One region of the Peribacillus sp. FSL H8-0477 genome, then DNA from elsewhere that is predicted to be linked to it. Evidence: riboswitches for the same ligand, from Rfam matches in the RefSeq annotation. Region 1 holds a riboswitch; the other holds the start of a gene.
What was found. Region 1 has a riboswitch for glycine ahead of gcvT (glycine cleavage system aminomethyltransferase GcvT). Riboswitches for the same ligand answer to the same signal wherever they lie in the genome.

Region 1 (11,907 bases):
GGACTAAAACCTGCGAGTGTTGCTGCATTTTTTACTATAGCCAGCTTATCATTGAAAGTGAGATACGGTTGTGCTGACATGGTTTGCTGTTTAACCAGTTCAGAACCGAAAGAACGACCTGTTTCAAAAAGAGCTTTTTCTCCAGCTTCCCCAAGAGACATCATGCTTTCAATGGCGATCTTTGCTAAAAGCTGATAATCACGGTACGGGAAATGAAGCTGAATGACTTCATCGGCTAATTTATAGGTTCTGCCTGGCCGGCCGCCTTTGCCGGTCTTTTTCGTTTCTGAAGTAATTAAACTCACATCTTGGAGTTTAGTTAAATGCATCCGGGCAACATTTGGATGAATCTCAAAAGCGTCCGCTATTTCTTGCACAATGACCTCTTTGTGCTGTTTCACAATGTATTGATAAATGTGATAACGAGTTGGATCAGCTAATACATTTGTGATTTTTAACGTTTGTTCCATTCCCTCACCTCATACTGCTCTTTCAACCATTATAATACAGTCCTGGTTACATTGGAATGAAGTTACATAAGAAGAATGGATCCTATACCTACTTTAATGAAAAATATTTTTGAATATTTCGTGCAAATGACTGTACAAAGTTTATACAAAAGTTATACAATGACCTTAATAGATAATTAAATGAAATGGAGAGTGTTACGGATGAAAGAATTACTCTTTTTTTCCTATCCAAGTTGTACTTCTTGCCGAAAGACTAAGAAATGGCTGACAAACAATCAAATTACATTTCAAGAACGGCATATTTTCCGCGATGGACCGACAACAGATGAATTAAAGAAAATTCTTGCCTTAACAACTGAAGGATTGGATGAAATTCTAGCCACAAGAAGTGAAACATTTAAACGCTTAAATATTAATATGGATGAAATGTCCTTATCAAATGTCCTCCAATTATTGGCAAGTGAACCTAAGCTGCTGCGTCGACCGATTATAACTGACGGAGAAAAATTAATTATTGGCCATAACGCGGATGCCCTTATGAATCTGCTGCCTTCGAAGCAGGATACAAAGCTGAACCTATGCTTAAGTTACTAGATAGATAGCTAGATTAAGTGCCTCCAAAAAAATGGAGGTTATTTTTATTTTTCTTGCAGGAATTTGGCGGGAAGGGTCGAAATTAATCATTACACTAAATATGGAGGTGATTTATGATTGGAATCAATTGAAAAGACTGCAGACAGTATTTTATCTCGTGCCGTCCGATTATCTGCTTCGGACATCCACATTCTCCCCCGCAAAGAAGGACCCCTTGTTCAATTTCGCATCGATAACAAGCTTGTTCCACAGGAAGTACTGACTCAAGATGAGTCAGATCGGTTAATCTCTCATCTGAAATTTCTGGCATCTATGGATATCGGAGAAAAGAGGCGCCCCCAGAGTGGTGCATTAACAATGAATCTAGAAGGCCGGATGGTGGGTCTTCGGTTGTCGACCTTGCCAGGCACCTACTCAGAAAGCCTCGTTATTCGCTTAATCCCTCAGCAAAGCATTTTGCCTCTCGAACAGCTTTCCCTTTTCTCTATTACCGCCAATAAATTAATTGCCCTCCTGAAGCATTCCCATGGAATGATCATATTCACTGGTCCTACAGGCAGCGGTAAAACAACAACCCTCTATTCGTTACTTCATCATGCTAGAGACATGATTAACAGAAATGTCATCACACTCGAAGATCCCATTGAAAACGAATCAGAAAATGTTCTCCAAGTACAAATTAATGAAAAAGCAGGAATTACTTATTCTGTCGGACTAAAAGCCGCTTTAAGACATGACCCAGATATTATCATGGTTGGTGAAATTCGCGATGCGGAAACGGCCAAAATTGCCGTCAGGGCAGCCATGACAGGTCATTTAATTCTTACAACCATGCATACTAGAGATGCAAAGGGAGCGATATACCGATTACTTGAATTCGGTGTCAGCTGGATTGAAGTTGAACAGACCTTAATTGCCATAACTGCACAAAGACTGGTTGAATTACACTGTCCTAGCTGTGGAAGCAGTGGGTGCACCCCGGAATGCATGGTTCAAAAACGCGCTAAACGGGCAAGTGTCTATGAATTGCTATATGGAAAAGAGCTGATCGAAGCCTTAAAGGCAGCCAAGGGTGAGACGCATCAGGCAGGCTATAGGCAGCTAAAACATGAAATCAGTAAGGCCATTGCTTTCGGATACATCGAAGCGGAAGAATATGAACGACTGGTGTATGAACATGAAACGAAGTAAATGGAAAATGACCGAACAGGCTTCGTTTCTATTAAAGCTGGGGGAATTGCTTGAGTATGGTTATTCGCTCTCCGACGGAATTCAATTTCTGAAGTTTCAAGAAACCAAAAAGAAAAAAGTGGACTTGGATGAAGCGGTTGAAGAGTTGATGAGGGGTTATCCATTTTATGCAGTTTTAACCGCATTAAAGTTTCATCCACAGCTCATTAGTTTTATTTATTATGCCGAGCAATATGGTGATCTATCACGTGCACTGAAGGAGGCAGGCACCTATTGGGAGAAAAGATCTTCTGATATGGAAAAAATTCAAAAGCTGTTAGTGTATCCCGTTTTACTGCTTCTCTTTGTTGGAGGCGCATTTTACATGCTGCAAGGCGTATTGCTGCCACAGTTCGAAGTTCTATTCTCTTCAATGGACGCGAAAGAAAATGGTTTTTTAGCATTCGTCAGACTTGCCTCGTCTTTCCTGTCTTATCTGCCGTATCTCCTTGGAGCGGCGGTCATACTTGGTGTACTCCTCAGACAATTCTGGTATATGAAACTTTCACCCCTTAAACGCCGCCTTTTACTCTTGAAAATCCCCATATTAGGTCCTTTCATTAAACTGTATGAAACTCAATTTTTTGCAAGTCAATTTAGCAGCCTTCTTTCGGGCGGGTTGTCATTGAAAGAAAGTATCTTGTTATTTTCAGAAAATCAGCAGCAGCCTTTCTATAAGAATCTCTGTTTACTTATTAAAAATGAGCTGACAGAAGGAAAGCCCCTTGAGGACATTCTAAAAGCGATGCCGTACTTTGATAAAAATTTTAGTATTGTCGCCGCAAATGGTTTGAAATATGGTCGTCTGGATCAAGAATTGTTTCATTACAGCCGTTATCTATTGGAAAAGATTGAGGAGAGGATGACATTGGCGATGCGAATCGTCCAGCCTGCTTTATTTTCGTTTGTCGGCATCCTGGTCATTTCCATCTACCTGGCTGTATTATTACCCATGTTTTCTTTAATGAAAGATATTTAATTAGGGAGGAATCGTAATGCTTCGAAAAATAATGAAAAGAGTCAAAAATGAAAAAGGATTTACATTAATTGAGATGCTCGTCGTATTAATGGTCATTTCCATTCTATTAATCATTACAGTTCCAAATATTACGAAGAACCAGTCTTCCATCCAAGAAAAGGGGTGCGAGGCGTTTGTTAAGATGGTGCAATCACAGGTTCAAGCCTACCAAATCGACAAAAACGTGCTGCCGACAAGTATCTCAGAGCTGGCTTCAGAAGGGTATTTAAAGCAAACTTCCTGTCCAAATAAATCCGAAGTTTCAATTAATGCGAAGGGAGAGGTATCCGTTGTTGCTGCAAGCGACGGAAAGTAACCATACCAGATTAGGATCAAGGGGTTATACGTTAGTTGAAATGCTCCTTGTATTATCTGTATTTATGCTGTTGACATCACTTGGCTTTGGAATGTTTCCTCCTTTCGTTAAAAAACTGGATACGAGCTTCTTTTTGATTCAGCTCAGTGATGACCTATACAGAAGTCAGGAATACGCCATTAGCAATCAGTTATATGTCACTTTTACATTTGATTTGAAGAAAGGAAGGTATCTCGCTAATACAGGAACTTCGGCTGAACACATCCTCGAACGGAAAGTGCCGGAAGAAATTACTTTTAATGGCGGGGTCCTCGGTCAAGGGGTTGTCTTTACGCCTAATGGAAATATTTCAAAAGGAGGAACTTGGCTGATTGAAACAAATGAAAAGCTATACAAAATTATCTTTAATCTAGGAAGCGGGCGATTTCGCATTGAATAATTCGAAAGGGTATATTTTCCTTGAGATGCTTGTTGCTTTCTCTATGTGCTGTTTTATTGCTGTGTCGATCGTACCTGTTGTACAAAGTGTTGCGCTTGATCGGCATAATACGGAGATGAGGACGTCCGCTTATCATGTTCTTTATGAAAAACTTGCTGCCTATAGTGTAGGTGAATTATCAGCAACTAACGGGATGCTTGAATGGGAAGGGGTGATTTACTCATTGTCATGGCGTGCGGATTCAGAATTCCCAGGGATGGTAGAAGGGTGTGTCAGTTATGAAACGGGGGCAAAACAAATCGAAACTCTTTGTGACTCTACAAAATAAAAGGGGCTTTACCTTAATTGAACTACTTGTCTCGCTGTCCATATTTCTAGCAATCTCCTCATTAATATTGCAGATGCTGACAAATGTTCATACCTCTTTACGGACTGATGTGGGAATAAATCCGAAAGAATGGGAAATATTCTTGAATCAATTTAAGCGGCAGGTTTATCTATCTACAGATCAGAAGGTTTCAGGAAATAAACTATTTCTCTCGGTTAAGAATAATGAAATCGTCTTATTTGAGCAGTTTGGAGATAAGCTGCGTAGAAGGGTAAATGGGACCGGTCATGACGTAGTTCTGCAGAATGTATCTCGATTTTCCGTGAAAAAGGAAGGGAAATTAATTGTCATTGAGGTAACTGACAAAGGAGGAAAGCTTTATACTCGATCCATTACTCCGTATATTAACTTTGTAGGAGTTAGGCAGGATGGATAACGAAAAAGGCTATTCACTGCCGATGATAATGATTCTGTCGGCATCCTTGTGTATGATTGCTATCTTCACATCAGATAGATTCATTGGGGAAAAACACTTTTATAAAGCAGTGGAAGAGCGCCTTATCGCGGATCATTTGATGAGGCTTGCATTGATTGATCTCGAAATAGGACTTAAAACAGATCAAATTTTGGTTGAGGAATCGGGGAGCTTTAAGTATCCAAATGGGACGGTTAATTACAAAGTAAAAACGAGGAGTGAGGATACGATTACAATTGACTTATCGGCAGTGACGAAAAACAATCATCATAAAGAAGCAGTGGTTTACTATCATACCGATTTACACAAGATGATAGAATGGGTGGAAAAGTGACGGGCTGTAAGCGGAATAGAAAACGGGAATAGTGTGCATGCTGTTTAGTAGGTGATTGATAATGTCTACAAACGATTATATTAAATATATAACGCAACAGCTTGTCCGTTATTTTCAGGTGCCAAAATCGGAACGGAAAGAACGCCGGGAACAAAAAAGAGATGAAAAGACTGAACTGTCCTTTCGTTTGTTCGGGTTTATTCCCTTTGCTTTAAAAATGTTTTTTCGTAAATAACTGTGCGTATATTGTGAGGCTGTCCCAATTGAGGTGACCCCGAAAACTTTCGGGGGTCGGTTCAGTGGGGCAGCCTCTTTTTTAATGATTATGAGAAAGGGCCGAATAAATCTTGGTTTGGGCCGAATGATTACAAAAAAGGGCCGAATAAACTTCAAAAAGGGCCGGATAATCAACAGAAAGGGCCGAATACAGCCATTTAACACCCTGCCAGATCCAATCGTTAGATTAAACAGCTTTTTCAGTCAGATAAAACAGGCCGCCGTTGATAACGGAGATATCAATCTTAGGTTCGTATTGTGCACGGAGGGCGGCTTTTTCAGTTTGGTAATTTTCATCTTCTTCTTGCCCGTCATAAAAACGGTCGAGCAGGTTTAAGTCGTTGTCCCAACGGACGATTGCCTCCTCAGCCCAGCTGTGATCATCTCCTTCAAATGTTTTTCTAATATATCCATCGAGACGTGTAAGACCGCTGGCAGGCATAATTAATGGTGAGAGGTTGAAGAACAGGTCAGGGATTTTTGGTGTGACCTTAAGGCGTACGATTCTTTCGTGAAATGCTTCTTTAATTTCTCCTGAAATTAAGTTCAGTCCGATTGAAAGGCAAATATCTTTCTTCCTGTCGCATTGGTACGATATCTTTACATTAAGACATAGCCAAGGATAGAGAGGCTGCTGTGAAGTGACAGCAGCGTCTTCGTATAGGCGAATAAAGCCAGCTAGCTTTTTCGTTGATTGAAAAATTTGATGGAGACGAGGCGAACCAAAATGAATATGCTCTCCTTTTAAATCTTCTGGTGCGTTCAATGAATCGGTAATCAGAGTTAGTGTCATGGGGTTAGGCACACCCCCTGTTTTTTCGAGATAATGCCAATAAAATGGGCGATTCATTAATTCCTTATCCATTTCAATACTTAACCCAATGACGAGGTGGGTTGGGTGATTTTCAATGATTTCGCATTGATTTGCTTCGAAATAGTTCAGTAGAAATTTATGAATTTCCTGTTGCTGCATGAGTTTCACCATCCTTTACTTGCTGAGCAAATTGAATTAATGACGATAAATTATCCATCTTAATTTTCATCTCTCCTTCGGTTTTTGATTCACCGACTACATCAATTAAGTATTCTTCAATATTTCCAATATCAAGCTTAGTTAAAATTTCATCCAATTCGCCGATTACTTTTTCGAATAAATTTATTTTTTCATATAATAGTTTTAAAATATGATCCTCAATCGTATTTCTTGTAGCTAAGTTGTAAATGCGAACGTCTTCCTCTTGCCCAAGACGATGAATTCGTCCGATTCGCTGTTCAAGACGCATGGGGTTCCATGGTAAATCGAAATTTATCAAGTGATGACAAAATTGCAGATTAATCCCTTCTCCTCCAGCTTCAGTTGCAATCAGTACCTGTGCCTTATTTTGAAAAAGCTCACGCATCCAATCTTTTTTTCCACGTTTAAAGCCGCCTCGAAATGGTACCGATGAAATTCCGTGTTGTTTAAGGTACCACTGCAGGTATAGCTGTGTGGCACGGTATTCTGTGAAAATGATGACTTTGTCATTGATTTTCTGTATAAGCTCTAACGTTTTTTCCGCTTTTGAATTGTTCGAAACGGCGTTTACTTTTTCGATAAGCTGATCGATGCTTTCTAAATAAGCTGGTGACGGATTTTCGGCTTTTTCCTTCATGTTTTTTAAGGTATAGTAAACGGCTTCTCTGCTGCTGCATGCTTCACGCTGAAGAGTTAGCCCCGAAAAGGAGCTGCTTTTGCCGGATTCTCCGGGTTTAAACGCCACGATTGCATCATACAGTGCTTGTTCGGTTGGGGAAAAATCAATAACTGTTGTTTCAACATGTCGTTTGGTCCATTCAATCCCAGTATCTGCCCTCCGGTTGCGGATCATGACGGTATTAACGAGCAGCTTCAAATCCTCATCTTCTAACACAAGACGGCCTTTGCCTTTATACTTTTCAGAAAACAGGGCTTCGTTACCGAGGTGGCCGGGTTTGAGCAGTGAGACAAGATGGAAAATTTCTTCGACTTTATTCTGAATAGGTGTAGCTGTCAAAAGCAGACAAAAGCGTTTTTTTAACCGCTGCACAAATTCATAGTTTTTTGTTTTATTGTTTTTTAATTTATGGGCTTCATCAATAATTATTAAATCGTATTCTTGTTGAAGGATAATGTCTCGGTGGGGATCACGTTTGGCTGTATCAATAGAAGAGACGATACAGTCGCAGCTGTCCCAGACATAGCTTTTTCGCTGAATCACCGCTGGAATATGGAATTTTGTATTTAATTCAAAGGCCCATTGACTGACAAGGGAGGCGGGAACTAGGATTAATACTTTTTTTACGAGTCCGCGAATCATATATTCTTTTAATATTAAACCTGCTTCAATTGTTTTTCCTAAACCCACTTCATCAGCTAAGATAGCTTTTCCATGCATGGTCTCCACAACCTGCCTAGCTACTTCCAGCTGATGAGGAAGCGGCTTTAGCTGTGGTAAATGTTTCGGCGCTTGAAGGCCGTTAAACTCTGGGATAGCTAAATGCGTTTCCGCTTCAATGGCAAGCTTATACAAATCCCAATTAGCCCATGGTCCATCTTCAGCTGTTTTATGTAAAAATTCCTTACTCCAGTCGGAATCAAATGATATTTGGATTTTCATCGTTTTCATCCTCTTTTTTTCTAGGATTTTTTGTATATGTTCATTAAAAGCGAACGTTATAAAGATGAGTTATGATTTCGTTCACTTGTGTATGCTTTTTAGTCAGAAAATGATTGCATAAAAAATAGACTTAATGGTAGGATGGGAGTATCTCAATTGTTATCTATTAATTCAAACTACTTTACTAAACGAATTGAAGTTATTCCCTTACTATGTACCATTTTAGGAAAAATATTATATGCGGATGAAGACAAGGGGAGAGACTACGTCATGTAGCGCCGAAGGAGCAAGCTTAGCAGTGAATCTCTCAGGCAAATGAACTCTTGTTGGACGCAACTCTGGAGAGTGTTACGGGCTGAACCGTGACCACCAAAGGGGAAAACCTTTCTAAGGCAAAACTTTCAGGTTTCAGGACAGAGAAAAAGCTCAAGCGGGCTTCTCTGTCCTTTTTTGTGTGTTCTTAAAGCGATACCTAAAACTCAAGGGGAGGGATTTTTTTGACTAATTTAAAACGTACGGCTTTATTTGATGAGTATGCTGCAAGTAATGGAAAGACCATTGATTTTGGCGGCTGGGAACTTCCTGTTCAATTTTCAGGTATTAAAAATGAACATGAAACTGTGCGGACGAAAGCTGGATTATTTGATGTATCGCATATGGGTGAGATCGAAGTTAAAGGACCTGGAAGCTTGTCCTTTTTACAGAAAATAATGACGAATGACGTACAGAAGCTGACAGACGGCCGTGCTCAATATAGTGCGATGTGCTATGAGAATGGCGGCACGATTGATGATTTACTGATTTATAAAAAAGCGGCAGATGATTATTTGGTCGTAGTAAATGCCTCTAATATAGAAAAAGACTTTCAGTGGATGCAGCAAAACCTGAGTCAGGATGTGGAACTGACAAATAAGTCAGCTGATATTGCGTTACTGGCACTACAGGGGCCGCTTGCAGAATCCATTCTGCAAAAACTTGCAGGAGATACAGATGTAAGTGAAATTAGTTTTTTTACTTTTAAAGAAAATATTGATTTAAATGGAAAAAAAGTAATGGTTTCTAGGACCGGTTACACAGGGGAAGATGGTTTTGAAATTTATTGTAATCGTGATGATGCTCCCATGCTTTGGCAAATGATTTTGTCAGCAGGAGAGAATGAGGGTCTTCTGCCGATTGGCCTAGGTGCACGTGACACGCTTCGTTTTGAGGCAGGACTGCCGTTATACGGTCAAGAGCTGTCTGCAGATATTACTCCAATCGAAGCGGGGATCGGTTTCGCTGTTAAGACAAATAAAGAGGAAGACTTTTTCGGCAAAGCCGTTCTAGCCTCTCAAAAAGAAAATGGTGCTAAACGGAAGCTGGTCGGAATCGAGATGATTGATCGAGGAATTCCAAGACACGGATATGCTGTTTTTAGCGGAGACGATCTGATTGGTGAAGTAACTACTGGTACACAGTCACCGACACTCAAAAAAAATGTTGGATTAGTGCTGGTGAAAAAAGAATTTGCTGAAGTCGGTACAGAGGTAGAGGTTGAAATCCGTTCTAAACGATTAAAAGCAATAGTTGTGGCAACGCCATTTTATAAAAGGCAGAAAAACTAGAGGGGATTGATTACATATGAAGCACCGCTACTTACCGATGACCGAACAAGATAAAACGGAGATGCTGGCTGCAATAGGCGTAACAACCGTAGATGAATTATTTAGTGATATTCCCGAAAAGGTACGCTTTAAAGGCGAGTATAAGATTAAACCCGCAAAATCTGAATCCGCTTTATTGAAGGAGTTGAGCACTCTTGCTGCTAAAAATGCTGATTTAAAACAGTATACATCGTTTTTAGGTGCAGGTGTGTATGATCATTATGCTCCGATTATTGTTGATCATGTCATTTCTCGTTCAGAGTTTTATACAGCGTATACGCCTTACCAGCCAGAAATCTCTCAAGGGGAGCTGCAAGCAATCTTTGAATTTCAAAGCATGATCTGTGAATTAACAGGTATGGATGTAGCAAATTCATCCATGTACGACGGTGGGACAGCACTTGCGGAGGCAGCTATGCTAAGCGTTGGTCATACAAGAAGGCAGAAGCTTCTTGTTTCTACGACTGTGCATCCGGAGTCAAGAGAGGTAATTGCTGCCTATGCGTTGGGACGAAATGTTGAGGTCGTAGAAATTCCGCATACAAATGGGACCACAGATCTTGATGAGTTAAAGAATTTGATGAGTGAAGACGTAGCTGGAGTAATCGTCCAATATCCAAACTTCTTTGGAAGAATTGAACTCCTTAAGGAAATTGAACAGGTGGTACATGAACAGAAAGCCATGATGATTGTATCGAGCAACCCACTGGCGCTAGGTGTATTAACACCGCCAGGCAAACTAGGTGCGGATATTGTGGCAGGTGATGCACAGCCGTTTGGAATAGCAACAGCCTTTGGCGGACCGCATTGCGGATATTTTGCCGTTACCAATAAGCTGCTGCGAAAAGTACCCGGACGTCTTGTCGGGCAAACCGTTGATGAAAATGGAAAACGAGGGTTTGTTTTGACCCTTCAAGCACGTGAACAGCATATTCGTCGTGATAAGGCGACGTCTAATATTTGTTCAAATCAAGCCTTAAATGCCCTGGCTGCCTCTGTAGCCATGACCGCTTTAGGAAAAAATGGTGTGAAAGAAATGGCCATGCAGAATATCCAAAAGGCTCATTATGCCAAAAAAGCCTTCCAGAAAAAAGGAATCGATATCGTTTTTGATGGTGCTTCATTTAATGAATTCGTCATAAAACTTCCTGTACCGTTTAAACAATGTAATGATGCTCTTTTTGAAAAAGGAATGCTCGGCGGGTTAGACTTAGGCCGTTTTTATCCGGAATTAACGGATCATATGTTAGTCGCGGTGACGGAGCTGCGGACGAAAGAAGAAATAGACACCTTTGCAGCAGAAGTGGGGGAAATGCAATGAATAACCAAGATCAAGCGTTAATCTTTGAAATCAGTACGCCCGGCCGCATCGGTTACAGCCTGCCGGAAATAGAAATTGAAGAAATAGCACTTTCCGAGCTTCTGCCAGATGACTATATACGTGAGGAAGCTGCAGAGCTGCCTGAGGTTAGCGAACTGGATATTATGCGTCACTATACTGCTCTTTCAAAACGGAATCATGGAGTGGACTCAGGCTTTTATCCGCTAGGCTCTTGTACCATGAAATACAATCCGAAAATTAATGAAAACGTTGCTCGGATCAATGGCTTTGCCCATATCCATCCTTATCAAGATGAAAACACTGTTCAAGGAGCTCTTGGACTAATGTACGATTTACAAGAGCATTTAATTGAAATTACGGGAATGGATCAAGTAACGCTTCAACCTGCTGCTGGTGCTCATGGCGAGTGGACAGGATTGATGATGATTCGAGCGTATCATGAAAGCAATGGGGATATGCAGCGTACGAAGGTTATTGTTCCCGATTCAGCGCATGGTACGAACCCAGCTTCCGCGACTGTTGCTGGATTCGAAACAGTTACCGTCAAATCGAATGAACATGGACTGGTCGATATTGATGACTTGAAACGAGTTGTTGGGGAGGACACAGCTGCATTAATGCTGACCAATCCAAATACACTAGGACTCTTTGAAGAAAATATCCTTGAAATGGCTGAAGTGATCCATCAAGCTGGCGGGAAGCTTTACTATGATGGAGCCAATCTTAATGCAGTTTTATCTAAAGCAAGACCAGGAGATATGGGCTTTGATGTTGTCCATTTAAATCTTCATAAAACATTTACTGGC
Region 2 (11,907 bases), on a different contig from region 1:
AAATAATTTTTCCGATTATCCATAGCCTCTTCATAAAGCAGCTCATTCATATCAATTCCGACTACTGTTGCATCATACACATAATTAATAAAAAAATTTAACCTCCCTTTTCCACACCCAAAATCAACAATTCGGTCACTGCTTTTTAATTCATACTCCTCAAATAGCGTTTCTAAAGCACTAAAAGGGGTTGGCTCATAACGATGGTGATGAAACGATTTATTGAATCCCTGCTGAATACCTCCAGTTTTAATATTCAGCAACTTATCATAATAATGATCTCTCATGAATTCACTCCTTTACTCTCCTAGGACATACTCTCTATCTAAAGTATACACGTTAAGCTGCCCTTCTTTCTCATCAATAAATAAAAACTCCTTCTATATAAGGAAGGAGGTCTTAACATATCGATATGGGAGAATAAATAAGTTAAAGATTGATTCCTATCCAAAGGATATCATCTTTAATTTCACATAATGTAAACGTTCCAAAAGGAAACTGCCGCACAGGCTCAAAGGCATTTAAATCCATGATTACATTTCCTTGGTTATAAGTTAGAAAAGTAGATTTCTTAAAGATAGCTTTTTTAATCCAGTCTTGATTCACTGGTGTCATATTAATCACTTTAAAAAGCACTTTTCGGTCTGTTACCTCTATTGGTTTGACTTCAAAGGTAAAATTAATCGTCATTAATAACTTATTGGCTGTACCGCTGATGATTGCCGTGTCATCAGTAAAGGCAACCTCGACATTATTTATACCATCAAAGTCTTGGTCTTTAAAAAAATAGAGGAAGACCTCTGGTCTCACTGGAATTTTAATACTATTGTTAGTTGCCTTCTTTTTTGTTTTTGAACGGACCCGGGTCCCATTTTCACTCCGTTTACTTACAGGCTGGTTTTGCTTATTATCTGGGTTCCTCATATCATTACCCCACTTCTTTATTTTAAGTATAGGTAATGCATATTCGAATCCTTTCTCATTGTTGCTAAAAAGTGCAGATTCTTTGAAAATATTTATAAAAAAAAAACTCATCAATTCCGGCCAGCCGGAAGTGATGAGTTTTTTTCTATCTAGAGCTTTCATTGATGCTTATGCATATCAATAACCATACGGCCGTTGATTTTACCTGCTTCCATTTCTTCGAAAATATCATTTATTTCATGAAGACATCTTGTTTCAACAATTGGAACCACTTTTCCCTCTGCCCCGAATTGAAATGCTTCTTCTAGATCTTTACGTGTACCTACCAAAGATCCTACAATTTGAATTCCATCAAGGACAGTTTTTACAATTTCTAAATCCATCGTTTCTGGAGGAAGACCTACAGCGACTACTTTAGATGCGGCACGAACGCTGTTTACAGCTTGATTGAAGGCTACCTTAGAAACGGCTGTGACAACAGCGGCATGGGCTCCTCCGACTTTATCCTGAATCCATGCTCCAGCATCACCATCTGTAAGAGGATTGCATACTAGATCCGCTCCCACTTCTTTTGAAAGTTCTAATTTATCATCATTTATGTCTATAGCAATTACTTTTGCATTGAATACGTGTTTAGCATATTGAATGGCTAGATTACCTAAGCCTCCACAGCCAAAAATCGCTATCCATTGACCTGGTTTTATGTCTGCCACCTTAATTGCTTTATAGCATGTTACACCAGCACACGTAATACTACTAGCTTGAGCAGGGTCTAACCCATCAGGTACTTTCACAGCATAATCAGCTTGTACGATACACTGCTGCGCCATTGCCCCATCAACGCTAAAACCGGCGTTCTTCACACTTCGACAAAACGTTTCTCTTCCAGTCAAACAATATTCACATGTTCCGCATCCTTGATAAAACCAAGCAATACTTACACGGTCTCCGACTTTTAAACTCGTTACATCATTAGCAATCTCTTTCACAATTCCAATACCTTCATGACCGGGCACACGTCCAGGAACCTCACCGAAATCTCCCTTAACAACGTGCAAATCAGTATGACAAACTCCGCAATATTCAACATCCACTAGTGCTTGTCCAGGTCCAATTGTTGGTACCTCTCTATCTACTATCTCAACTTTCCCAGGATTAATTGAACTTACTACAGCTGCTTTCATCTAAATTGTCCCCCTCAGTAAAGTATATTGTGAATCATTTCACAAACTTATTATATACTTCTCAAATATGAAAAACAATACATATAATCTTATATTTTTCTATTCTACCAATATAAAACATTATTTTACAGAAAAGAGGTGTTATCTCCCTCTATTAAATCGAAAATGAGTAAAAAGCCTCTATTCGAGCCGTTTCAAAAATTAAGGTGGAGAGGATTGGGTAAGGCATTGCTTACAGGTCTTGGTAGAGCATGTGATATTATAGTAAATAAATCGTAGTCACAGAAAAGAGGGTTCCGTATATGCAACAACTTAAGTTTGAACCGTCATGGGACAAAGCTCTATCTTCTAAGGATCGAATCATGTTCCAAGAAATGTTTGCAAAAACATGTCTATCGGATACTAATCGTACACAGCTAGTTCCTGTTTGGTACGCATCGAATTACAAAGGAGAATTATTAATCACCGTTCTGATTCATAATTTCACTAACCAGACACTTACCTTTCATAACACTATACTCCGTTATATTGAAGGAGATAATGTGGCAGCTGAGCATATATTTACCCATCCTTCTTTGATCATTGAACCAGAAGTAAGTATGCCTTGGACGTTTATTTTTCCTGTTGACTGTTTAAATAATCCCGCAAACCGAAACGGCTTATTAGAGATTTTATCCTAAATCGTATTTGACCTGAACTAAAATCAATGATAATATTTATTAATATTTTATCGATATAATTCATTGCTCAGAGAGAAAAATCTCTGGCGAGTATTTACAACTTCATACTATAAGCGTTGAATGTTATGGATTACACTATAACAGGAGCAGCTTCTGGAGAGACTGTACAAAGTACAGCGCCGAAGGATTCATAATCTCAGGCAAAAGGACAGAAGAGTAACGAATATTTGTTATTCTTAAACCTTTGAGATTGGTAGATTCCAGTCTCTTTTTTTATTGTTTTTTTTTGAGTTTACAACTAAGAATTTTTGACAACGGAGGCGTACAGATTGGCTAAACAAGAATTAAAAAGAGATTTAAAAAACCGGCATGTACAACTCATTGCCATCGGCGGTACCATTGGTACTGGCCTGTTTTTAGGATCTGGACGGGCCATACAATTGGCAGGTCCCTCCATCATCTTTTCCTACTTGATTATAGGGATTTCCTTATTTTTTGTAATGCGGGCATTAGGAGAGTTACTTTTATCCAATGCAGGGTACACCTCGTTTACCGAATTCGCAGCTGAATATGTTGGGCCATGGGCGGGGTTTGTAACAGGGTGGACATATTGGTTTTGTTGGATTATGACCGCAATGGCCGATATCATCGCTGTTGGTGTCTATATGCAATATTGGTTCGATATTCCTCAATGGATACCAGCTCTTGGATGCCTGGTTATCTTATTATGCTTGAACCTGTTGACTGTTAAGTTATTTGGAGAATTGGAATTTTGGTTCTCACTTATTAAAGTCGTCACTATTATTGCCTTGATTATTATAGGCGTTGTCCTTTTAGTAATTGGATTCAAAACAAATACAGGAACCGTTTCTGTCACCAATCTTTGGAGTCACGGAGGTATGTTCCCTAATGGTATGTCTGGATTCTTACTTTCTTTACAGTTGGTTGTCTTTTCCTTTGTTGGCGTGGAGTTAGTTGGTGTAACGGCAGCGGAAACAGCTAATCCTAAAAAGAATATCCCTTCTGCCATCAATAAAATTCCTGTACGGATCTTATTGTTCTATATCGGCGCAATTTTCGTCATTCTCTGTGTAAATCCATGGACACAGCTTGATGCTGCGAGCAGTCCATTCGTTGAGGTGTTTGCTCTAATTGGTATCCCTGTTGCTGCAGGTATTATTAACTTTGTTGTACTAACCTCAGCGGCTTCTGCTGGAAATAGTGGATTATTCTCTACCAGCAGGATGCTGTTCACACTGAGTAACAATAATGAGGCGCCCCGTAAATTTGCAGCATTAAATAAACATGCTGTTCCAAGTAATGCCTTGATTACCTCAACGGTTGTTGTCTCAATTGGCGCTTTGCTCAGTAAAATAATCCCGGAACAAGCTTTTACAGTGGTGACCACCATCTCTGCCATTTGTTTCATTTGGGTATGGAGTATCATTTTAATTTCTCATATTAGATATACGAAAACACGACCAGACTTAAGGGCTGTATCAACATTCAAGGCTCCCTTTACGCCGTTTATCAATTACGTTATTTTAGGGTTGTTCCTATTTATTCTTATCGTAATGTTGTTTGCAGAAGCTACACGTTTATCCCTATTGATGACCCCATTCTGGTTTATTCTTTTAGTGATTCTATATAATTATCAGAAAAACAAATGATAATACGGGTACCCCCAAACTGGGGGTACCCTATTTTTCTAAAATAAAATTTTTCCTATACAAATCATGAAAGCTACTATATATTATCGTTACATTACTTTACTAGAAAATGCGTATTTTAAGACAAAGGGGTTTTTATAAATGAAGATTTTATATGTTCTAACTTTAGTTCCTTTTATCGGAATCTTGGGGTTTCTTCCTTTTGTTAATCGTATTGAACCCTATGTATTAGGAATGCCTTTTTATATGTTTTGGATGGCAATGTGGGTCGTCCTTACTTCCGCCGTCTTAGCTGTTATGTATAAGCTTGATCCAAGAAATCGAGAAGGTGAAGAAGAATGAATATCGCACTGATCATTATTCTAGGATTTTTAATTTTATCCATTTTTCTAGGCATTCGATCTACAAAAGGCAAAGATATGAACTTAGAACAATGGACAGTCGGCGGTCGGGGATTTGGTACAATTTTCGTCTTTTTATTGATGGCTGGAGAGATTTACACCACCTTTTCATTTCTTGGAGGCAGCGGCTGGGCTTACAGTAAAGGTGCACCTGCTTTATACGTACTCATATATATTACATTATCTTATGTGCTATCTTATTGGTTACTCCCAGAGATTTGGAAATATGCAAAAGATAATCGATTAATGTCACAGTCTGATTTTTTTGTAAGTAAGTATAAGAGTTCCTCCTTAGGAATATTGGCGGCCCTTGTCGGTGTCGTATCCATGATTCCTGTCATTGTCGTGCAGCTAAAAGGTTTAGGAATTATTGTTTCAGAAGCTTCTTATGGAGCTATTTCAATGAGTACTGCTGTTTGGCTAGGAGCTATCAGCCTGACTATTTACGTGATGATTTCTGGAATTCACGGCTCTGCATGGATAGCTGTCATTAAAGATATCATGATGATTGTCATTATTGCCTTTTTGGGCATCTATCTTCCCATTCATTATTTTGGTGGTCTTCAACCGATGTTCGAAGCCATTAATTCAGCTAAACCCGGTTTTTTAAAGCTTCCCGATCAAGGGCTTAGTGTTTCGTGGTTCATCTCTACTGTTATCTTACTCGTATTTGGTTTTTACATGTGGCCGCAAGTTTTTAGCGCTGTCTATACTGCACGGAGCGGAAAAACATTTCGCAAAAATGCTATCATCAGTCCTTTATATACACTCATGCTGTTATTTGTCTTTTTCGTAGGATTTGCAGCCATTCTAAAGGTACCTGGATTACAAGGAGCCGATGCAGATCTTTCCTTATTACGTCTAACTATACAAACCTTCGATCCATGGTTTATAGGAATAATTGGCGCTGCTGGGATGCTGACCGCTTTAGTACCAGGCTCGATGCTGTTAATGAGTGTTTCTACCCTGCTCGCGAAAAATGTATATAAGGAGCTGCTTCCTGGAGCCTCAGATAAAAACGTGATGCGGATAGCTAAATGCCTCGTACCAGTCGTCGCCCTGGTATCTGTATACTTTACCTTAAACGGCGGCGAAACCATGTCTGCATTAATTCTTATGGGATATAGCTTTATTACGCAACTTTTCCCGTCTCTTCTCTTTAGTCTAAAACAAAAAAACATGGTTACTAAATATGGCGCCCTTACCGGCATCATCTCTGGATTATCGATTGTAACCTATATAACGATTAGTCAATCCACAATCGGCACACTGCTTCCATTTTTGCCGCAGGCAGCGAAAGACTTGAATGTTGGAATTATTGCCTTGTTAGTTAATTTCATTGTGATGATTACCGTAAGTCTTATTAGTAAGAAGAATTAGAAAAAGAGGCTGTCCTAAAATAGGACAGCCTCTTTTTTGTTCTAAATTATCCCTCATCAGAATCCAGCGGTACCCTTTTTCCCATTTTCAAGAGGTAAAAGCTGGCTGTTACCAGAATTAAGAATATAATTCCGACAATCAGCGAGATACGTGTACTAGGATTAAACCACATACCAACCAAAACCAATAGTAAGAAAACAATCGTGGCATAGTTTGTATAAGGTGCAAATGGCATTTTGAAAGGATGATCTTTCATGTCTGCTGCTCGTTCTTTCCTAAATCTCAGCGAACTGATCAAAATAGCAAACCATGGAATCATTCCAGGTAAGACACTAGCACTGTATACATACACAAATATTTCTGGCGGTGCAAGATAGTTTAAGACAACCCCAATTGCTAATCCTATAAGGACAGCAATTGTACAATAAGCGGGTACGCCATTTTTGGAAACCTTAGCAAATATTTTTGGAGCTTGTCCGTTACGTGCCAATGTATATAACATCCGTCCAGAACTAAAAATCCCACTGTTACATCCAGACATCGCAGCTGTAATCACTACAAAGTTAATAATACCCGCTGCTGCTGTGATCCCGACTTTAGCAAACGTCGAGACAAAAGGGCTGCCTACTTGATCTAGCTGATCCCAAGGAAAGACGGTAACAATGACAAAAATAGCACCAATATAAAAAATGAGTATCCGCCAAATAATGGTTTTTATCGCTTTTGTAATAGTATTCTGAGGATCTTTTGCTTCTCCAGCAGTGATACCAATTAGTTCGACGCCTTGATAAGCTGCTACAACAAGAGAAAGAGCAAAAAAGAAACCTTTCCATCCTCCTGTGAAGAAACCACCATTTGACCAAAGATTTGATAAGCCGATTGCATTCCCGCCATTTCCTAAACCGAAGAAAATGAGTCCGAGGCCGGCAATAATCATTAAGATAATTGTGATAATCTTTATAAGGGCAAACCAAAACTCAAATTCGCCAAAAGATTTTACTGATATTAGATTTGCAGCCCCTAGCATAACCATGGCAATTACACCTGGAATCCAAGCAGGTAAGTCTGGGAACCAATACTGCATATACAACCCAACCGCAATAATTTCTGACATTCCGACAATTACCCATTGGAACCAATTGCTCCAGGCAGTCAGATAACCTGCCAATGGATGAATATAGTTACTTGCAAATGTAGCATAAGAACCAGTAGTTGGCTCTAAATACAACATTTCTCCCATCGAACGCATGATGAAAAAGATAAAAATCCCTGCAATTGCATAAGCTAGCATAACAGAGGGCCCTGTCCATGCTATCGTACTGGCTGAGCCCATAAATAACCCAACTCCAATTGTTCCACCCAATGCTATCATTTGAATATGACGCGCTTCTAGGCCTCTTGTTAGTTCCTTATTTGACATGATGAACTCCTCCAGATGAATGGTAAATAGCAGCGAAGAAACGCTATACTAATAGATTTTCTTTGTTATAAAACTTATATACCCTTATATTTAATAATTTGTCCCTTAATCGTGGTTCTTTTTTATTTTCTTATCTTATAATAATAAATATTCTAAAAAAACACAAATGTATTTTTAGGAAAAACAAAAATTAGAGAATACAGCTGTCTGTATTCTCTAATTTCTGTAACATTAATTTAATATTGATCAATCGTAGCACCAAGTACAGAGGCACGAATAAAATCAAGATCTTGGAAGCGTTTAAGTTCTTCTGGAGTTCCAGTAACAACTGCTCCGTTAAAACGAATCTTCCCATTGGAAGTTTGAGTGTTTTCTTCAATTCCTTTCAGAGCATTTTTAATCGTATTTTTATGATGGCCGGTTACACTCATTTCCTCCAACCTTTTGATGAACTGTTGGCTGTATGCCTCGGGATAAGGAGCTTCTTGTCCCACTTTAAATCCTAAAGCACCCCCGCCACCCTTCGTTTTCACACTATCACCAATGTTCTCCTTTTCCATCTTAGCCATTTGAGCTGATGTCGTTGTATCGGCCCATAACCAATTGACATTTTCATTCCCTAACCGTTCCTGTAGCTCTGCTGCATTAATTGGTTCCTTAAAGGAAAGGGCAATTTCAATTAATTGATTCTTATCCAAACCAACAGCAATAGTAAGTTCATCTGGTAAATAATCATAGGTCAACTTCGGATAATAAAAATCAATTTTCCTTTCATTATTAAAGTTGTTATAACGGACAGTTCGTTGTGCTTTTTCGTTATAATGATTAACTTCTATCTTTCCACTGCTATTATCAATCATATCTTTCCTTCCGAATACAGGAATTTTTTCTGTAGTTTTATTCCAAGTAATTGAACGATCTCCAAGGTTTTTTTTATATGTTGTCTCTGCAATAACACTAAAAAGATTATGGCTATAACTTGTACTCTCATACGATATATTTGCTCCGTGAATCTGAAAGTAAATAGAATCTTGGTTTCCAATCCTATTACTCAGTATGTATTGACTTCCTAATAATACAACCATCAGCAAGATGGTTGTAGAAACAACCGATATGAAGATATACATAATAATCTGCTTCTTTTTCGTTTTTTTGATAGACTTTTGTAAAGATGTATTAGTGAAAAAATCAATTTCAGCTGGTTTTGTTGGATCATCACTCATGGTTTGCCTCCTTATACACTTTTGCTAGTTGTTTTCTTGCCCTGAATAAATTCGTCTTAATCGAACTTACCTTTACTTCCAATAATTTAGAAATATCTTTATACGATAAACCCGAATGATATTTTAATAGTAAAAGCTCTTGAAAATGTGGTTTTAACTTAGAAATTGCATATCCAAGCTCATTATTTCTTTCCTTTTCAAGAAAAATCACCTCAGGAAGCTGGTTCATATCCGCCTCTACTGTCTTCGGTATAGTAACCTCATATCTTTGTTGTTTACGACACTGATCATAATAAAAATTTAATGATACACGAATCAGCCAGCTCCGTATCTTTGAAGTTTGAATCGTATCATAGTACAACAAATATTTATAAGCTGTTTCCTGTACTGCATCTTCTGCATCTGCCTGTGCGATGCCTAATTTCCGTAAATATCTATACACAATATTAAGCTCTGAACTTAACTCGTTATTTTCATCTATAACATTCATCATACCCTCCTACTTACTAGACGAATACCATCGGTAAAAGTTTACAAAAAAAGGGAATAAAGTTATAGATTAATTGAAATCATAACTTTTTCCCTTATACTTGTATTCTATTTGTTTGTTGAAAAGTTAGAATTTTACTTCCTTGCAGCCTCTATACAGAGTTCGATCGTTTCTTTTATAGCGGCTCGAACATCGTCTTTTTTATATTTTAAGATTGGCATCGTGTCATTTGGATCGATAAAGGCATCACGATTTTGGATTTCTGCTGTCATGGCTAAATGAATTCCATGTTCTTTCCCCGCAGCAGCAACCTCTTTATCATGCTCCGCTAAAGCTTTCTTCATTTGTTCTAATGGAGCAACTTGAATGATTGTGTCTTCTTGACCAAGTAAATCCGCAATGATTTGGAAGAATTCTTGGTGTTTCATATTCGTATCCGCAATGGCATATTTCTCTCCATGTTTTCCAAACTCTAAAGCACCAATGGTTGCTTCTGCCACTTGTTGAACCGTGACCATTGCTGTCCCACCCGCTAATACTGGTACGAACTCTTTTCCCTGGATTTGCGGCAGAAACATCGTCCATAACGGAAGCCTTCCAGGCATCGTACCAAATATATATGGCAGTCGAATGGACATTACATCCATTTCTCCATTACCTTCTAATATGGCAACTTCTTCTTGTAAGAGCCTTGTTCGAGGGTAGGCTTGTTCTTTTAAGTCCAGTTCCGTCCACTTTTCAGCAAAGTGTGCAAAGTAAGAACCATAGATGACAAATCTTTTCACACCAGCATCTCTAGCTAAGCGTGCCATTCTTTGCGTAGGCAGGACATTGGCCTGATAGAAAAAGGTAACAGCTGGTTCAGCAGGAACGGAACGCTCGTCCTCTCCAGCTGCATAGATAAACATATCGATACCTTCCAAAAGCTTCAATACTTCATCATCAGACATCTCATGTATATTACCTAACTGACAGTCTACGCCTGTTGGTAATAAATCTGGATGCGGCATCGGAGGTAAAGAAACAGTAGAAACTTTATATTCTCTTTTTACTAATTCTCTAATAGTATGGTAGCCAAGGAGACCCGTTCCGCCTAGAATAAATACATTTTTCATGCTAAATTCCTCCATTCGGTTTTCAAAAAATTATATAATATACATTTTAATGGTAAAGTAATTCCTTCTATTTGTATATGTATTCCAATAAAATAAGCAGGATCATGTGTACGGTATGTTACAAATTTATTTATTTTAACTGAAATCTACATTAAATCGAACTCCCCTTACATGTTCGATACCATATTATTGAACACATAACTAATTATGCTAGCATAATAGTTCTTGAATTTTTGCCTGGTAGAGGGCATTATAGAAATAGAAAACAAACCTTATACGTTACTACCATTATATGAGAGCGTATACATGTAGGTTTGTTTCAAAAAAGAATTTTGGGGGATAAAATATCTATGATTTATGCAAATCCGAATACAGAGGGATCGGTTATACAATTTAAAGAGAAGTATGATAACTTTATTGGGGGAAAATGGGTTGCACCAGTAAATGGTCAATACTTTGAAAATAAATCTCCAGTAACTGGAGAAGTTTTCACTAAAGCTGCTCGTTCTTCAGCAGAAGATATTGAATTGGCATTAGATGCAGCACATGCAGCAAAAGTAGCTTGGGGAAAAACTACTGCAGCTGAACGTGCTCGTTTATTAAATAAGATCGCTGATCGTTTAGAAGAAAATTTAGAAAAACTTGCTGTAGCGGAAACATGGGACAACGGTAAGGCAGTCCGCGAAACATTGAATGCAGATATTCCGTTAGCAATCGATCACTTCCGTTACTTTGCAAGTGCTATTCGTTCTCAAGAAGGCCGCACAACTCAACTAGATAACGATACAGTAGCTTACCACTTCCAAGAACCACTAGGTGTTGTTGGACAGATCATTCCTTGGAACTTCCCAATTCTAATGGCAGTTTGGAAAATCGCTCCAGCATTAGCAGCAGGTAACTGTATCGTCATGAAACCAGCTGAACAAACGCCTGCTTCTATTATGGTATTAATAGAAGTAATTGAAGATATCCTTCCTGCAGGTGTTCTTAATATTGTAAATGGTTTCGGTGTTGAAGTTGGTAAACCACTTGCAACGAATCCGCGTATTGCTAAAATTGCATTTACAGGTTCAACTGCTGTTGGTCGTCAAATCATGCAATATGCAACAGAAAACATCATTCCTGTAACACTTGAACTTGGTGGTAAATCACCTAACGTATTCTTTGAAGATGTTATGGATAAAGACGATTCTTATTTAGATAAAGCAATCGAAGGAATGGTTATGTTCGCATTGAACTCTGGCGAGATCTGTACGTGCCCTTCTCGTGCAATTATCCAAGAATCAATCTATGATAAATTCATGGAACGCGCATTAGAACGTGTTAAAGCGATTAAAGTGGGTAACCCGCTTGATACTGAAGTAATGATGGGAGCTCAAGCTTCTAGTCAACAAAAAGAAAAAATCTTATCTTACATCCA

Region 2: another riboswitch for glycine. It lies ahead of MHI18_RS14515 (amino acid permease); the one in region 1 lies ahead of gcvT (glycine cleavage system aminomethyltransferase GcvT).

What each region holds. Positions count from the first base shown of each region.
Region 1 covers NZ_JBBODE010000001.1:1,086,791-1,098,697, reverse strand. The annotation lists gene MHI18_RS05680 (helix-turn-helix transcriptional regulator) at 1-470, opposite strand, end outside; gene MHI18_RS05675 (Spx/MgsR family RNA polymerase-binding regulatory protein) at 672-1,064, shown strand; gene comGA (competence type IV pilus ATPase ComGA) at 1,182-2,255, shown strand; gene comGB (competence type IV pilus assembly protein ComGB) at 2,242-3,273, shown strand; gene comGC (competence type IV pilus major pilin ComGC) at 3,290-3,628, shown strand; gene comGD (competence type IV pilus minor pilin ComGD) at 3,606-4,067, shown strand; gene MHI18_RS05650 (hypothetical protein) at 4,060-4,395, shown strand; gene comGF (competence type IV pilus minor pilin ComGF) at 4,379-4,831, shown strand; gene comGG (competence type IV pilus minor pilin ComGG) at 4,824-5,204, shown strand; gene MHI18_RS05635 (YqzE family protein) at 5,266-5,439, shown strand; gene MHI18_RS05630 (YqhG family protein) at 5,668-6,453, opposite strand; gene MHI18_RS05625 (DEAD/DEAH box helicase) at 6,431-8,116, opposite strand; glycine riboswitch at 8,361-8,449, shown strand; glycine riboswitch at 8,453-8,535, shown strand; gene gcvT (glycine cleavage system aminomethyltransferase GcvT) at 8,614-9,720, shown strand; gene gcvPA (aminomethyl-transferring glycine dehydrogenase subunit GcvPA) at 9,737-11,080, shown strand; gene gcvPB (aminomethyl-transferring glycine dehydrogenase subunit GcvPB) at 11,077-11,907, shown strand, end outside.
Region 2 covers NZ_JBBODE010000002.1:578,660-590,566, reverse strand. The annotation lists gene MHI18_RS14535 (methyltransferase) at 1-287, opposite strand, end outside; gene MHI18_RS14530 (hypothetical protein) at 430-924, opposite strand; gene adhP (alcohol dehydrogenase AdhP) at 1,083-2,108, opposite strand; gene MHI18_RS14520 (SLAP domain-containing protein) at 2,411-2,788, shown strand; glycine riboswitch at 2,932-3,010, shown strand; gene MHI18_RS14515 (amino acid permease) at 3,118-4,458, shown strand; gene MHI18_RS14510 (DUF3311 domain-containing protein) at 4,600-4,800, shown strand; gene MHI18_RS14505 (sodium:solute symporter family protein) at 4,797-6,239, shown strand; gene MHI18_RS14500 (amino acid permease) at 6,286-7,659, opposite strand; gene MHI18_RS14495 (anti sigma factor C-terminal domain-containing protein) at 7,896-8,882, opposite strand; gene MHI18_RS14490 (RNA polymerase sigma factor) at 8,875-9,372, opposite strand; gene MHI18_RS14485 (NAD-dependent epimerase/dehydratase family protein) at 9,507-10,487, opposite strand; gene exaC (acetaldehyde dehydrogenase ExaC) at 10,838-11,907, shown strand, end outside.